Regions from separate parts of the Streptomyces sp. NPDC091287 genome, predicted to be linked through region 1. Evidence: riboswitches for the same ligand, from Rfam matches in the RefSeq annotation. Region 1 holds a riboswitch; the other holds the start of a gene.
The links. Region 1 has a riboswitch for glycine ahead of gcvP (aminomethyl-transferring glycine dehydrogenase). Riboswitches for the same ligand answer to the same signal wherever they lie in the genome.

Region 1 (5,646 bases):
CTCCGGTCCGTCCAGGGACCGCTGAGCCCCGAGCTACCGCTTCCCGTGCATGTGCTGGACCGGATCGCGCCCACCAGGACGGCACCTCTGACACGCCTCGCGGCCTGGCGTTTCCTGATCCGGAGCGAGGGCCGCGCGGTCGCCGCGGCGGACACCGTGCTCACGCCCGACGGCTGGGTCTTCTCGCACTTCTTCGAGGGGCCCTACCTCGCCTCGACCGAACTGGCCCTCCGACAGGCGGAGGGGTCGTCCACCGCCTGCCAGGCCCGGCTGCTGTCCATCCCGGAGCTGTACATGCTCACGCTCTGGCTGCACGGCGACACCGAGGCCGATCCCGCCGGCGGAATGCTCGCGCCGACGGACGTCCTGGTACCCCTGGCGCCGGCCCCGCCGGGCATCGCCGCCCACCGCCCGTACCGGGTCGCCGATCTGCTGCCCGTCATCTCGCTGCGCGTGGCCCCCGGCCCGCTCCTCAGTTCGGCCTGACCGGCGCCACCCCGGCACAGCGCCCCCGTAGCGACCCCGCCCTGCCCCGCCCGAACACCGGGCGGGGCAGGGGTCACTGCGGGGGCACGGTGCTGCCCACTCGGACTAGCCCCATCCGGCCACCCCGAACCACCCAAAGGGACAGTGCAGTTGCGGTGAACCGTCCGCGCGGGTGATGCGTCATGAGAGGAGTACGGGTGCTGCAGCCAAATCCCTGCGGAATCTTCCCCGTAAGGCAACACTGGGACCGGACCGACTGATACGGGGGCGGCCATGAACACCTCATCCAGCCGCAGGACACTCGACTCGACGCAGCGAAAGAACCCATCCATGTGCCAGCACCAGCCACCCTGCCCCACTGCCGATTCACCCGACCGGGAGGCCGCCCGCCTGACGGCCCACCACCCCGAACAGGGGTGGAGCCTCTTGTGCAACGGCGTCCTGCTCTTCGAGGACACCGGCGAACTGCTGCCCGACGGGCAGATCATCGCCCCGCACCGGACTCCGGCAACCGGCCGCGTGGTGAAGGCCGCCTGAGGACGGGCCGACGAACGGGGGCCGGCCCGGAGAGATCTCCGCACCGGCCCCGACGCATGTCCGGCGTGCACCGCTCACGGCTCACGCCCTACCGCAGCCTGTCTCAGTCGTCGTACGCGTCCAGCGGGGGGCAGGAGCAGACCAGGTTCCGGTCGCCGAAGGCTCCGTCGATGCGGCGCACCGGCGGCCAGTACTTGTCCGCGGCGGACACCCCGGCCGGGAAGACGGCCTCCTCGCGGCTGTAACCGTGGTCCCAGTCGCCGCCGAGCGCGGCCGCGGTGTGCGGGGCGTTGCTCAGCGGGTTGTCGTCCTGGCTCCACTCCCCCGAGGCGACCTTCTCGATCTCGGCGCGGATCGCGATCATGGTGTCGCAGAACCGGTCGAGCTCCGCGAGGTTCTCGCTCTCCGTCGGCTCGATCATCAGCGTGCCGGCCACCGGGAACGACATGGTCGGCGAGTGGAAGCCGTAGTCGATCAGGCGCTTGGCCACGTCGTCGATGGAGACGCCGGTCGCCTTGGAGATCGGGCGCAGGTCCACGATGCACTCGTGCGCGACGAGGCCGGCCGGGCCGTTGTACAGGATCGGGAAGTGCGGCTCCAGGCGCTTGGCGATGTAGTTCGCGGCCAGCACGGCGACCTGCGTGGCCCGCTTGAGCCCCTCGCCGCCCATCAGACGGACGTACGCCCACGAGATCGGCAGAATGCCCGCCGAGCCCCACGGGGCGGCCGAGATCGGGCCCACACCGGTCTCCGGACCCGCGGCGGGCTGGAGGGGGTGGTTGGGGAGGTACGGGGCGAGGTGCGCGCGGACACCGACCGGGCCGACGCCGGGGCCGCCGCCGCCGTGCGGGATGCAGAAGGTCTTGTGCAGGTTCAGGTGCGAGACGTCGCCGCCGAACTTGCCGGGCTTGGCGAGCCCGACCAGCGCGTTGAGGTTGGCGCCGTCGACGTAGACCTGGCCACCCGCGTCGTGCACCTCGCCGCAGATCTCGGCGACGTGCTCCTCGAACACCCCGTGCGTGGACGGGTAGGTGATCATGAGCACGGCCAGCTCGTCGCGGTGCTGCTCGATCTTGGCGCGCAGGTCCGCGATGTCGACCTCGCCGTCGTCGGCGGTCTTCACCACGACGACCTTCATGCCCGCCATGACGGCGCTGGCGGCGTTGGTGCCGTGCGCGGAGGACGGGATGAGGCAGACGGTGCGCTGGTCGTCGCCGTTGGCCCGGTGGTACGCGCGGACGGCCAGCAGTCCCGCGAACTCGCCCTGGGAGCCGGCGTTGGGCTGGAGGGACACCGCGTCGTAGCCGGTGACCTCGGCGAGGCGCTCCTCCAGCTCACGGATGAGGGAGAGGAAGCCCTGCGCCTGGTCGGCCGGGGCGAAGGGGTGCAGCGCGCCGAACTCGGGCCAGGTGATCGACTCCATCTCGGCGGTCGCGTTCAGCTTCATGGTGCAGGAGCCGAGCGGGATCATGCCGCGGTCCAGCGCGTAGTCGCGGTCGGCGAGCTTGCGCAGGTAGCGCAGCATCGCGGTCTCGGAGCGGTGCTGGTGGAAGACCGGGTGGGTCAGGATGTCGTCGGAGCGCAGCAGCCCCTCGGGCAGCGCGTCGGCGACCGTCGCGTCCAGCGCCTCGATGTCGCCCTCGGCGCCGAAGGCGGCCCAGACGGCGGAGATCTGCGCACGGGTGGTGGTCTCGTCGCAGGCGATGGAGACCTGGCCGGCGTCGACGAGGCGGAGGTTGACGCCGCGCTCCCGGGCGTCCGCGACGACGGCCGCGGCCTTTCCGGGGACGCGCACGGTCAGGGTGTCGAAGAACGCGCCGTGCACGACGTCGACGCCGGCACTCCGCAGTCCGTCGGCCAGGATCGCGGCGAAGCGGTGGGTGCGCCGGGCGATCGTCCGCAGCCCGTCGGGGCCGTGGTAGACCGCGTACATCCCGGCCATGACGGCGAGCAGGACCTGCGCGGTGCAGATGTTGCTGGTGGCCTTCTCGCGACGGATGTGCTGCTCGCGGGTCTGGAGGGCCAAGCGGTAGGCCTTGTTGCCGTCGGCGTCGACGGAGACGCCGACGAGGCGGCCGGGCAGGGACCGGGCGAACTTCTCGCGGACCGCCATGAAGCCGGCGTGCGGACCGCCGAAGCCCATCGGGACGCCGAAGCGCTGGGTGGTGCCGACCGCGATGTCGGCGCCGAGCGCGCCGGGCGAGGTGAGCAGCGTGAGGGCCAGCAGGTCGGCGGCGACGGTGACGATCGCGCCGAGCTCGTGGGCCTGCTCGATGACGGGCTCGATGGGGCGCACGGCACCGGAAGCGCCCGGGTACTGGAGCAGGACGCCGAAGACGCCGCGCTCGGCGATCTCGGCGGGGATGCCGTCGCTCAGGTCCGCGACGACGACCTCGACACCGGTGGGCTCGGCGCGGGTCTCGATCACCGCGACGGTCTGCGGCAGGGTGTCGGCGTCGACCAGGAAGACGCCCTTCTTGACCTTGCCGACGCGCCGGGCGAGGGCCATCGCCTCGGCGGCCGCGGTGCCCTCGTCGAGCAGCGAGGCGCCGGAGGTGGGCAGCCCGGTCAGCTCGGCGACCATCGTCTGGAAGTTGAGGAGGGCCTCCAGGCGGCCCTGGGAGATCTCCGGCTGGTACGGCGTGTAGGCCGTGTACCAGGCGGGGTTCTCCATGACGTTGCGCAGGATGACGGGCGGCGTGAAGGTGCCGTAGTAGCCGAGGCCGATCATCGGGGCCAGCACCTCGTTGCGGTCGGCCAGCGACCGCAGCTCGGCCAGGACCTCCGCCTCGGTGCGCGCCGAGGGAAGGTTCAGGGCCTCCGCGCTCTTGATCACGTCGGGCACCGCGGCGGCGGTGAGCTCGTCCAGGGAGCCGTAGCCGACCTGGGCGAGCATCTTCGCCTGGGCTCCGGCGTCGGGCCCTATGTGGCGCTGCTCGAACGGAATGCCCTGCTCCAGCTGGGAGAGCGGAGTGCGACGGGGGGTCATGGTGGAGGCCTCCTGGTCTGTCACGACCTGCGAGGGGCACCACGGCGCGGGTGCCCGAACGGCCTCCCCCTCTGTCATCTCAACCTGAGAGCTTCACCGGCCCGCCCGGGGGCGTGCCGACTTTCACCGTCGGTGAGGGTCGAGTCCGCCTGGGCCTGCGCCCGCACGGAATCGCCCTGCTTTCCAGAGTGACCTCGTCCGTGCGGTACGGGGGCCTGAGAGATTCCGGGGAGGAGTTGCTCCTTCGGCGCCTCCGGATTCTCCACCGGAGGACTCTCCCGCACGGGGTCAGCAGCCACAGCCAGCCTACCAGCGGCCACTGCGCCGGAGTTCTCGAGTGGCCGACGCCACGGATCTGCACTTGTGTGGTGCTGGTGGAGCGACAGCGTCCACCCTGAGCAGTTGCGACCAGTGGGAGGCACCGTGCAGACCGATATCGATCCGCGCCGCCTGATCGGCCGCAAGGCATTCGATCGCAAGGGCGCCAAGATCGGAACGGTGGATGAGGTCTATCTCGACGACGCGACGGGCGTGCCCGAGTGGGCGGCCGTCCGCACCGGCCTGTTCAGCAGGGACGCCTTCGTCCCCCTGGAGCCCAGCGAATTCGTCGAGGACGCGCTGCGCGTCCCCTTCGACCGCGCCTTGATCAAGGGCGCGCCGGACTTCGGCGTCGGCCGGCACCTCTCGCCCGAGCAGGAACTGCAGCTCTACCGCCATTACGGGCTGGACTCCCCACCCTCGGAGCAGTCGGCGCCCGACCGGGACTTCGGCAGGCTGGCGGGCCAGGAGGAGTAGTCGGCCGCGTCACGGACGAGCGGCAGCGGGTCGGCGGGCCGCAGCAGCGGGTCGTCGATGCGGAACGTCAGCACCCGGCCGGGTGCGCTCCACGGCTCCTCGAACCGGACGGTGACGCGGCCCACGCCACTCCCCTGCACCCAGCCGTGCCCGTGCTCCTCGTGGTGCACGTCGTGCCCGGCGGGCCAGCGCCGCGCGGCGAGCAGTTCCGCGCTGTCCGGCTCGGGCTCGGCCGCCACGTTCTCCTCCTCGCCCTCCCCCGGCGCCCGGTGCTCCTCCTGGGCCCGTTGAGCGAGCTCCCGGGCGTCGGCGGCCTGGGCGAACAGGTCCTCCTGGGTGTAGTCGGCCAGCCCCGTCACACCGACCCCCAGCAGCCGTACGCCCCCCGTGGTGTCGACGGACTCCAGCAGCCGCCCCGCCGCCTCACGGACCACTGTGGGGTCGTCCGTGGGGCCTCTGAGCGTCTCGGAGCGGGTCAGCGTGGAGAAGTCGTAGCGGCGCACCTTCAGCACCACCGTGCGGCCCGACCGGTCGGCGGCGCGCAGCCGCTCCACGCACCGGACGGCCAGCCGCTCCACCTCGGCCCGCACCCGCACCCGGTCGTGCAGGTCCACGTCGAAGGTGTCCTCCACCGATACGGACTTGGCGTCCCGCTCGGCGACCACCGGCCGGTCGTCGAGCCCCAGCGCCATCCGGTAGAGCCCGTGGCCGTGGGCCTTGCCGACCAGCCGTACGAGTTCCGCCTCGCCCGCCTCGGCCAGATCGTGGACGGTGGTCATCCCGGCGCGTCTGAGGTGGTCGCCGGTGGCCGGGCCGACCCCCGGCAGGATGCGCACGGA
Region 2 (5,646 bases), on a different contig from region 1:
GGGCCGCCCTGCTGGCCCGGGAAGACCGCGGAGTTGATCTTCTTGGCGAGCTCCTGGGTGGAGAGGATCACGCCGCCGCGCGGACCGCCGAGGGTCTTGTGCGTGGTGGTGGTGACGACATGGGCGTGCGGCACCGGGTTGGGGTGCAGACCGGCCGCGACCAGGCCCGCGAAGTGCGCCATGTCGACCATCAGGTACGCGCCGACCTCGTCCGCGATGCGGCGGAAGGCGGCGAAGTCCAGCTGGCGCGGGTAGGCGGACCAGCCGGCCACGATCAGCTTCGGCTGGGACTCCTTGGCGAGGCGCTCGACCTCCTCCATGTCCACGATGCCGCTCTCGTCGACGTGGTACGGGACCACGTTGTAGAGCTTGCCGGAGAAGTTGATCTTCATGCCGTGGGTCAGGTGACCGCCGTGGGCCAGGTTCAGGCCCATGATCGTGTCGCCCGGCTTCAGCAGCGCGAACATCGCGGCGGCGTTCGCCTGGGCGCCGGAGTGCGGCTGCACGTTCGCGGCCTCGGCGCCGAACAGGGCCTTGATCCGGTCGATCGCGATCTGCTCGACGACGTCGACGTGCTCACAGCCGCCGTAGTAGCGGCGGCCCGGGTAGCCCTCGGCGTACTTGTTGGTGAGGACGGAGCCCTGTGCCTCCATGACGGCGACCGGAGCGAAGTTCTCCGAGGCGATCATTTCGAGGGTGGACTGCTGACGGTGGAGCTCGGCGTCGACGGCGGCGGCGACGTCCGGGTCCAGCTCGTGGAGGGAGGAGTTCAGAAGCGACATCAGGGGGTCCCTTAAGGTCTCAGTTGCCGGAGAACGCGGTGTACTCGTCGGCGGAGAGCAGATCGGCCGGCTCCTCCGCGACGCGCACCTTGAACAGCCAGCCGCCCTCGAAGGGAGCGGAGTTCACCAGCGAGGGGTCGTCCACGACGTCCTGGTTGGCCGCCGTCACCTCACCGGTCACCGGCGAGTACAGATCGCTGACGGACTTGGTCGACTCCAGTTCGCCGCAGGTCTCGCCCGCGGTCACCGTGTCGCCGACCTCCGGAAGCTGGGCGTAGACGACGTCACCGAGCGCGTTGGCCGCGTACTCCGTGATGCCGATGGTGGCCACGCCGTCCTCGAGGGCCGACAGCCACTCGTGCTCCTTGCTGTACCGCAGCTGCTGGGGGTTGCTCATGACCTGAATTCTCCTGTACGCGGGGGAGTGCTGATGAACGGTGGTCTTACGGTGTGAGACGGAGGTACGTCACTCGCGTGACGCCCGCACGCGGTGAGCGTGATGCCCGCACGCGGTGAGAAGGCCCGGATTCTCCCGGGACGTCACTTCTGGCGCTTGTAGAACGGCAGCGCGACGACCTCGTACGGCTCGTGCGTGCCGCGGATGTCCACGCCCACGCCCTCGGTGCCCGGGGCCGCGAAGGCCGCGTCCACGTAGGCCATGGCGATCGGCTTGCCCAGCGTCGGGGACGGGGCGCCGGAGGTGACCTCGCCGATCACCTTGCCGTCGGCGACGACCGGGAAACCGGCGCGCGGGACCCGGCGGCCCTCGGCGATCAGGCCCACCAGCTTGCGCGGCGGGGCGGTCTCGGCGCGCTCGGCGGCGGCGGTCAGGGCCTCGCGCCCGACGAAGTCGCCCTCCTTCTCGAACTTCACGACCCGGCCCAGACCCGCGTCGAACGGGGTGAGCGCGGTCGTCAGCTCGTGCCCGTACAGCGGCATGCCCGCCTCCAGGCGCAGCGTGTCCCGGCAGGAGAGCCCGCAGGGGATCAGGCCGTGCGGGGAGCCGGCCTCGGTCAGCGCCCGCCACAGCTGCTCGGCGTGCTCGGGCGCCACGAACAGCTCGAAGCCGTCCTCGCCGGTGTAGCCGGTACGGGCGATGAGCGCCGGGACCCCGGCGACCGTGCCCGGCAGGCCCGCGTAGTACTTCAGCCCGTCCAGGTCGGCGTCGGTGACGGCCTTCATGATGGCGGGCGACTCGGGCCCCTGGACCGCGAGCAGCGCGTACGCGTCCCGGTCGTCGCGCACCTCGGCGTCGAAGCCGCCGACCCGGGCGGTCAGCGCGTCCAGGACGATCTGCGCGTTGCCCGCGTTGGCGACGACCATGTATTCGGGGGCCTCGGTCTCGCCCAGGCGGTAGACGATCAGGTCGTCCACGATCCCGCCGTCCTCCTGGACGATCATCGTGTAGCGGGCCCGGCCGTTGCCGACGGTGGCGATGTTGCCCACCAGCGCGTAGCTCAGGAAGGCGGCGGCCCCGGGCCCGGTGACGGTGATCTCGCCCATGTGCGACAGGTCGAAGAGTCCGGCCCGGGTGCGTACGGCGTTGTGCTCGTCGCGCTCACTGGCGTACCGCAGGGGCATGTCCCAGCCCGCGAAGTCGGTCATGGTGGCGCCGAGCGAGCGGTGCAGTGCGTCGAGGGCGGTAAGACGGGGGGCAGTGCTCATGGATACGGCTCCAGGGCATGACGACGTCAGGACGAATCCTCCCCATCTGTCATCGGAACCTGAGAGGTTCGCCGATAGCCCCCGACGGGGTATGCCCCTGGAGGGCGCCCCGGATCAGGGGGCTCGGCTTGCACCTTGGGTGGAGCCGCGGAACGGCTCGCTTTTCAGATCTGCCTCATCCACGCGGTACGGGGCCTGAGAGATTCAAGGGAGGATCTTGCTCCTTCGGCGCCCGGCTCACACTGTGGCCGGAACTCTCCCGCGCGGATTCGAACGGCCGGTATGCAGTTGGCGGGGTCATCATCGCATGCATTGGGGGAGAGTGGGGGGCCCGGTCCCCACGCAGGTGAATACGGCTACAACAGGCCCTGACACGGTTGTGCCTCATTGCCTTTTCTTTACACTTCAGGGGCAGGCGTGGGGGACACGACGGCAGGGGGATGGGCGATGACGTTGCAGCGGTCGGCACCGACCGCGGGGGTCGCGCACGGCGCGATGCCCGCACAGCCCGGCGCTCCCGCGCGGGAGCTGCTGACGGGAGGCGCTCCGGTGGTACGCGACCTGCGCGGGCGCACCGCCTGCGGCCCGTACAGCCTCGACCTCACCGCCGGTGACGTCGTCGTGGTCTCCGGGCTCCCCGGCAGCGGGAAGTCGACCCTCATCCGGCGGGCCGCGCAGGGCCGCGCCATCGACTCCCAGAACACCCGCGACAGCTGGGCCGCCGCCCTGCCCCGTTTACTGCCCTACGCCCTCTACCGCCCCCTGGTCCGCGCCGCGCACTACCTCGGCCTCTGGAGCGCCCTGCGCTCCGGTGAATCCGTCGTCGTGCACGACTGCGGCACCCAGACCTGGGTACGCCGCTGGCTCGCCCGGCACGCCGAGAGCCGGGGCCGCACCCTCCATCTGATCCTGCTCGACGTGACACCCGAGGTGGCGCGGCAGGGACAGCGCGAGCGTGGGCGCGGCGTCTCCGGCTACGCCTTCGCCCGCCACCGGCACGCGGTCGCCCGGCTGCTCCGCGACACCGAACAGGGGCTGCTGCCCGCCGGCTGCACCTCCGCGGTGCTGCTGGACCGCGAGGCCGCGGGAGCGCTCGGCCGGATCTCCTTCACGGCCGACGAGGCTTCCACCGCCCGCTGACCGTTAAGGTGCTGGCCGGAGCAGAGGCCGCCGGGCGCGGCCGAGGCGGTGGAGAGAGGGCACAGAGGCAGTGGACATTCCGGCACCCGCACCGGCACACCCCCAGCAGGGGTGGCCCGCCAACGAGCTCGAAGAGGTGCTGACGGCCTCGCTCGGCGTCCCCGACGCGGGCGGCCGCCTCGTCGAGGTGCTCGGCCGCAGCTCCGTCTGGGTGCCGCTGCCGAACGGCGGCACCCCCGCCAGCGCGGACCTCGACCTGCCGATGATGGAGATCGACGGCGCGGCCTTCGTCCCCGTCTTCAGCTCCGAGGCCCAGTTCCTCAGCTGCGTCGGCAGCCACATGTCCTTCACCGTCGCGCCCGCCCGCGACTTCGCCCGGGGCCTGCCCCCACAGGTCGGCATCGCCGTCAATCCGGGCGGCGCGGTCGGCATACCGCTTCCGCCGCCCGCCGTCGCCGAGCTCTGCCGGGCCGGCCGCACCGCCCTGGACGGGCCCGCCACCGGCGGCCGGGTCCGGCTGTTCGAGCCGGACTGGCAGCACGACCCGGTCGACTTCCTCACCGCGGTCTCCGAGGAGTTCGGGGCCACCGGAGTGGTGAGCACCGCACGCCGGGCGCTGGCCAGCATCGAGGGCGGCGACCCGGTCCTCTTCGTCGGCGTCGAGTTCGTCACCTGGGACGGCGCGGGACAGAGCGCGCCCATGGACGCCATCGGCCGCGCGCTCGGCCGGGTCCAGGTGCCCTGGCCGGTCAACCTGGTCCTGCTGGATGTGGCGGAGGACCTCGTCGGCGACTGGATGCGGGAGAAAGTGCGCCCGTTCTACCGGCGCGAGGGCCACTGATCCACCGCCGCGAGGACCACTGACGGCGACGGGACCGGGCACCGCCGGACCAGGGCGTCAAGTCGGTGCCAGAATCGGCGCATAAGCTGGTTTGATGGCGTGGTCGCTCCCGTGTGCCCGGGAGCGGTGGCGCGAACGCGACGGATCGACGAGGGGCGGAACCCAGGGTGAGTGCGTCAGGCACCGCGGCGGCCAGTGGGGCCTTCCCCGATCGAGCGGAGTCGAGTGCCTCGGGGAAGGTCGAGCACATGCTGCGCCAGGTGACCCCGGGGCGTTACGACGCCTACGAGGCGCTGCTCGCCGCGGTAGCCGAGGGCCGGGTCTGGATGCTGCTCTGGCACGGCACGGCCGGCTCACCGGACGCCCAGTACGGGAACATGGAGATCGACGGCCTGGGCTACGCCCCCTGCGTCACCTCCGCCCAGGAGCTCTCCGCCAGTGGCTGGAACCGGGCCCACGAGCTGGTCACCGGACGCGACATCGCCCGCGCCCTGTTCCCCGACCGCTGGGGCATCTGGCTCAATCCGCACGCCCCCGGCGGCGGCGTCGGCATTCCCTGGCTCGACCTGCGGCGCATCGCCACCGGCCTGGACCGGCTGCCCGCCGGACCGCTCCGGCTCTCCGACCCCGCCATCGAACTCCCGCAGTTCTACGCCCTGCTCACCCAGAACGCCCACCGCACCCCCGCGATCCGCTCGCTGCGCCGCGCCTGGGTGCACCCCGCGGTCGGCGTCCCGTATCTCGCGATCGGCCTCGACCTCTACGACACCGGCCGCGCCTCCGTCGAATCGGTGCGGGAGATGATGCGGCAGTCGGTCGGCGCGGTCCCCGAGGGGCTGCCCGTCTCCACCGTCGCCCTGTCCGACGAGTACGACCCGGTCGGCATGTGGCTGCGCGCGAACGCCCGCCCCTTCTACGACCGCGAGGCGCACGCCCCCGCCGGCCCGCCGCCTCTCGCCGCCCCCGGATACGGCTACCCGCCCCAGCCCCGCTGAACTGCGCCGAGCGGGTGGAGCGGTCGGGCGCTGCCCTCCGCCTCCGGTCACCCTCCGTCGAACACCCCTCCATGTCCGGCTTGTTAACCGCCCGCGTGAGGATGTCCCGGAACTGGACGGTTTGTTAACTGTCCGGGTCTCGACTAGGTCTCACCGCTATCCGGACTGTTCTCTTGCGGCAGGCACCGTCTGTAGTGTGCGGCCATCAAACCTCACCACATGG

Region 2: linked by a shared signal. The riboswitch ahead of gcvT (glycine cleavage system aminomethyltransferase GcvT) and the one ahead of gcvP (aminomethyl-transferring glycine dehydrogenase) in region 1 are both predicted to bind glycine.

Annotation. Positions count from the first base shown of each region.
Region 1 covers NZ_JBIVUV010000030.1:59,586-65,231, forward strand. Annotated here, with positions in the region: gene ACIQRW_RS36195 (hypothetical protein) at 1-486, shown strand, start outside; gene ACIQRW_RS36200 (DUF5999 family protein) at 817-1,023, shown strand; gene gcvP (aminomethyl-transferring glycine dehydrogenase) at 1,127-4,012, opposite strand; glycine riboswitch at 4,206-4,303, opposite strand; gene ACIQRW_RS36210 (PRC-barrel domain-containing protein) at 4,436-4,807, shown strand; gene ACIQRW_RS36215 (DNA polymerase IV) at 4,729-5,646, opposite strand, start outside.
Region 2 covers NZ_JBIVUV010000035.1:7,385-13,030, forward strand. Annotated here, with positions in the region: gene glyA (serine hydroxymethyltransferase) at 1-782, opposite strand, end outside; gene gcvH (glycine cleavage system protein GcvH) at 802-1,179, opposite strand; gene gcvT (glycine cleavage system aminomethyltransferase GcvT) at 1,323-2,447, opposite strand; glycine riboswitch at 2,622-2,719, opposite strand; gene ACIQRW_RS37235 (AAA family ATPase) at 2,895-3,587, shown strand; gene ACIQRW_RS37240 (enhanced serine sensitivity protein SseB) at 3,658-4,428, shown strand; gene ACIQRW_RS37245 (enhanced serine sensitivity protein SseB C-terminal domain-containing protein) at 4,596-5,423, shown strand.